Regions from separate parts of the Rothia sp. HMSC069C10 genome, predicted to be linked through region 2. Evidence: predicted binding sites of a transcription regulator. Region 2 holds the regulator's gene; the other holds the start of a gene.
What was found. The regulator LexA, encoded in region 2, represses DNA repair genes until DNA is damaged. The targets are predictions, from matches to a motif close to TCGAACANNTGTTCGA.
Positions count from the first base shown of each region.

Region 1: the regulator LexA is predicted to act here: its motif matches at 1,201-1,216, upstream of HMPREF2842_RS06230 (shikimate dehydrogenase).

Region 1 covers NZ_KV808301.1:307,788-309,992, forward strand. Annotated here, with positions in the region: gene aroC (chorismate synthase) at 1-11, opposite strand, end outside; gene HMPREF2842_RS06230 (shikimate dehydrogenase) at 131-1,066, opposite strand; gene mltG (endolytic transglycosylase MltG) at 1,358-2,205, opposite strand, start outside.
Region 2 covers NZ_KV808305.1:77,373-79,577, forward strand. Annotated here, with positions in the region: gene HMPREF2842_RS07610 (ATP-dependent DNA helicase) at 1-848, shown strand, start outside; gene lexA (transcriptional repressor LexA) at 998-1,672, opposite strand.

The DNA of each region.
Region 1 (2,205 bases), on a different contig from region 2:
CGCAGGGCCATAGGTTAACCTCTTTTCATCGCACCCGCACCGCAGCGCAGGAGGAAGGAATAATAATTCTTCACGCGTATAAATAGTGTATAAAATGCCTGTTTACTGAGCGAGTGAAAGCACGCTTTTTTCACGAAACGGAAGCACGAGGCGCAAGATTAACCGCCGCGCACATCGCATTGATTAGACCCAGCAGTTCGGCGGGCTGCAGTTCACGGCCGGTAAACAGCAGCACCTGCTCCACCGCCTGATACAGCAGCATCTCCAGTCCAGAAACCACGGTGCCGCCGTTAGCCTCCCAGGCGCTCGCCAGCACCGAAGGCCACGGGTTATACGCAACATCGAGCAGTACCGGCCGGTGCGTTGCGGAGGCGCCCTTCAGCCCGCTCAGCTGGCTCGCCCACTCATCCGCCGCATGGGCAGGAAGCGTAGACACCACCGGGTGATGACCGCGCTCCGCAAGGTTCTGCGGCAAATCAGCCAGGGAAACCTGCTCCAGCTGAACGCCCAGGCGGTCCGCCGCCTCCTGCACGCTACCGAGCTTATGCAGGGAACGGGCGTACACGCTCACGCGGCGGTACCCCAACGCGTGCAACGCCGCCAAAGCAGAAATAGCGGTCGCTCCCCCGCCCACAATCGCGGCAGAATCCTTGAGTGGCTGCGGCTCCAAACCGGCGTGGCGCAGCGCGTTCACAATGCCGATCACGTCCGTGTTATCGCCCAGCACCTTCTCACCGCGCGGATACACCGTGTTCACCGCACCGGTCACGCGGGCAGTCTCACTCAGCTCATCGCAATACTGAATGACCGCGGTCTTCAACGGCATCGTCACCGACAGACCCGCAATATACGGGGCGTCCTCCGTACCGTCCGGGTGGCGCACACCGTGCATAATCGCCGGCAAATCATCAGGCAGAGTATCGCGGCGATCATAACCCAAATTCTGCTCACCCAAAAAGTCATACGCGGCACGATGCAGCGCAGGCGACAGCGAATGCGCAATAGGGTGCCCCAGCACGTAGGCGCGGCGAAGATACGGGGCTTCGCGGTACGGTTCAGTCTTCATCGATAGATACTCTCTCGCTCTCAACGCTGGGGAACGCTCTCAACACTCAACGCTCGGGGCTTGCGGGCTTGCGGGCTTGCGGACACGCACGCCACGAACCCGCGTTCATGGGCGCACTCTACCCATTTTAAGGGACAAACCAATATTCGGGTATAGCCCAACAACCGAGCACCCCCAACATCCGGGTACAGCAAAGGCGGGTACCTCCCCCACTCTCGTGGAGGCGGTACCCGCCTCAGCAAGGAACCTTCAGTCCAAAGCTACCGAATCATAGCTACCGGCTAAAACCGATTAGCTACAGCGGTTCGGGTGCTTAGAACACCACTGGTTGTACTCTTCAACGTAACGCTGGTGCTCAGCGTAAGTACGGGAGTACTTAGTCTCACCGGAATCCAGGTCCACAGTCACCCAGTAGTAGTACGGGTTCTTCTCAGGAGCCGCAGCAGCCTTAATCGAAGCCAGCTGTGGGGAACCAATCGGACCCTTCGGAAGACCCTTATTCGCATAAGTGTTGTACTTATTGCTCTTATCGGCCTTCTGCTCTTCAGTCAGGTGGTACGAGCGGACACCCAGACCGTAGGTCACGGTCGCATCCGACTGAATCAGACCCGAGGTCTCACCATCGGGGTTGTTCAGGCGGTTCTCAATGATGCCTGCAACCGCCACGTAGTCCTTCGGCTGAGCCTCAAGCTCCACGATGGAGGCAATGGTCAGAACCTCAAAGGTCTTCTGGTCGCCGCTCACGCCGGCTTCCTTCAGGTCAGCCTTGGTCTTATCAACCATGGTCTGAATGACCTTCTTGATGTCGGTGTCCTTCGGGAAGCGGTACTCACCCGGGTGCAACCAACCCTCAATCGAGGGGAAGTTGCTCGGCACACCGTACTGGGTGTAGTTGCTGACCGCGTCCTCAACCTGCTTGCGGGTGAACGCACCATCGGAGCCAGAAACAATCAGATCGATGGTCTCGCTCACGCGCTTACCCTGCGGAATCGCCAGGTACAGTACGTTGCTGTTCGCATCAATAATGGTCGTAATCGCGCTCGAGCTGCTCATGTGCTGCTGCAGTTCATAGGTGCCAGGCTGCAAGTACTTACCCTTGCTCTCTTTGGTGTACACCTCAACGAACTTATCAGCATCAG
Region 2 (2,205 bases):
CCGCTTCCGATACCGACCCTGCGACCCTGAACATTGCGCCGCTGAGCGTTGGATTGCAGCTGCGTGACGGACTCTTTGCTGACCGCACCGTGATTTTGACGAGCGCGACCCTGACGGTGGGGGACTCTTTTGATGTTGCCGCTGGCGCCCTGGGACTGCAGGGCGAGGGCGCGCCCCGCTGGACGAGCATCGACGTGGGTTCGCCGTTCGACTACCGCAAGCAGGGCATCATGTACGTTGCCGGGGATTTGAAGCCTCCGGGATTTGGCGTGCACGAGGGCCAATTGGAGCGCCTGCGTGAGCTGTGCGAGGCGTCCGAGGGCGGCGCCCTGGGACTGTTCTCCTCGAAACGTGCCGCCGAGCGTGCTGCCGAGTACATGCGCGAGCATAGCGACCTGAACATCCTTCTGCAGGGCGAGTCTTCGCTCAAGGCTCTGGTGGAGGAGTTCAGCGAGGACGTCGACTCGTGCCTGTTCGGCACGATGAGCCTGTGGCAGGGCGTGGACGTTCCGGGCGACTCGTGCCGTCTGGTGGTGATGGACCGTATTCCGTTCCCGCGCCCGGATGATCCGATTGCGCAGGCTCGTACGGAGGCTGTGAACCGTCACCGCGGTAATGGCTTTATGGCGGTTTCTGCTCACCATGCGGCGATTCGTATGGCGCAGGGCGCAGGCCGCCTGATCCGTTCGGTGTCTGACCGTGGCGTGGTGGCTGTGCTGGATTCTCGCGTGGCAACCAAGCGTTACGGTGGTTTCTTGATGAAGGCGATGCCGCCGATGTGGTCGACGCAGAATAAGGCGGCGGTGACCGGTGCGCTGGCTCGTCTTTCGGCGAGTATTGATCGTTAGCTCGGGTGGGCTCCAGTCCTGGCGGCGCCGCCCCCTCCGCTTTGGAGATATCTGCTTTTGAAATATAAAAATCACCCTGGTGATACGTGAACATTCACGTATCACCAGGGTGATTTTTTATATAGAGCTAAGAGCTTAGCGTTATGTCTCTAGAGGCTGCGCAGCACGGAGACGACCTTACCCATGACGGTTGCGCGGTCGCCCATAATCGGCTCGTAGTTGGCGTTGCGCGGCATGAGCCAGGTGTGGCCGTCGACCTGACGGAACACCTTCACGGTTGCCTCATCGTCGAGCAGCGCAGCAACGATATCGCCGTTGTCGGCGGTGTGCTGCTCGCGGACAACCACCCAGTCGCCGTCGCAAATCGCGGCGTCAATCATGGAATCGCCCTTGACCTTGAGCATGAAGAGCTTGCCGCTACCGACCAGCTGGCGGGGCAGAGCGAGCACATCCTCCACGGACTGCTCGGCGGTGATGGGACCGCCCGCTGCAATACGTCCAACCAGGGGAACGGGTACGAGGTCTTCGTCGCCGACTTCGAAGTTCGGCAGCTCGGGCAGGGACGAGGAGGAGCTACCGTGCATGCCGACGCCGTTCTCATCCAGCACCTCAATGGCGCGGGGGAGCTTGGGGTCGCGGCGAATGTAGCCCATGGTCTCGAGACGACCGAGCTGGTGGGTGACCGAGGACAGGGACGCAAGACCCACCATGTCACCAATCTGGCGCATGGACGGCGGGTAACCCTTCTGTTCAATCTCGGTGCGGATCGCGTCAAGAATCTTCTGCTGGCGCGCGGTCAGCGCCGGACGGGGTGCTGTTGCCATTTCTTTTCCTTCGGTCTGTACTCCGGCCTTTGTATTTCCGGTCGGGGCACGGATGGGTGCTTCACACGTTTTCTGGTGGTGTCCTAAAAATTTTTTGGTTCTGCCGAAATGGGTCTTATCTCGTCAGGGGGTGGAGGAATTCTATCCGTGCCGAAGCGATACCGGAGCGATACACAGGCAACGAGTATGCGCCTCCGCCCTACATAGCAATACTCAGCCAGCAGCACCTGCGGTCGATACAGAACCAAGCTGTAACGAATACAGAAACCTGCTGTGAGTAGGACTCATCAGGAGCGTGTGGAACGTCTCTTGACACCAGTGTAGAACACTACACCGAAAAACTCAAACAAATATTCTAGATTTTTTCTTTGAAACTCGAAGAAATTTTTAGTACATCTCTGCTAGACTTTAGAACAAGAGTTCGTATATACTCTTGAATCTCTCCTGAAATTCAGGATTTACGGGTGGATGTTCGAAAAATATTCGAAGATTCGACCCTGAGTATTCCGGGAGAGGAGAGTGAATGAGTGTTC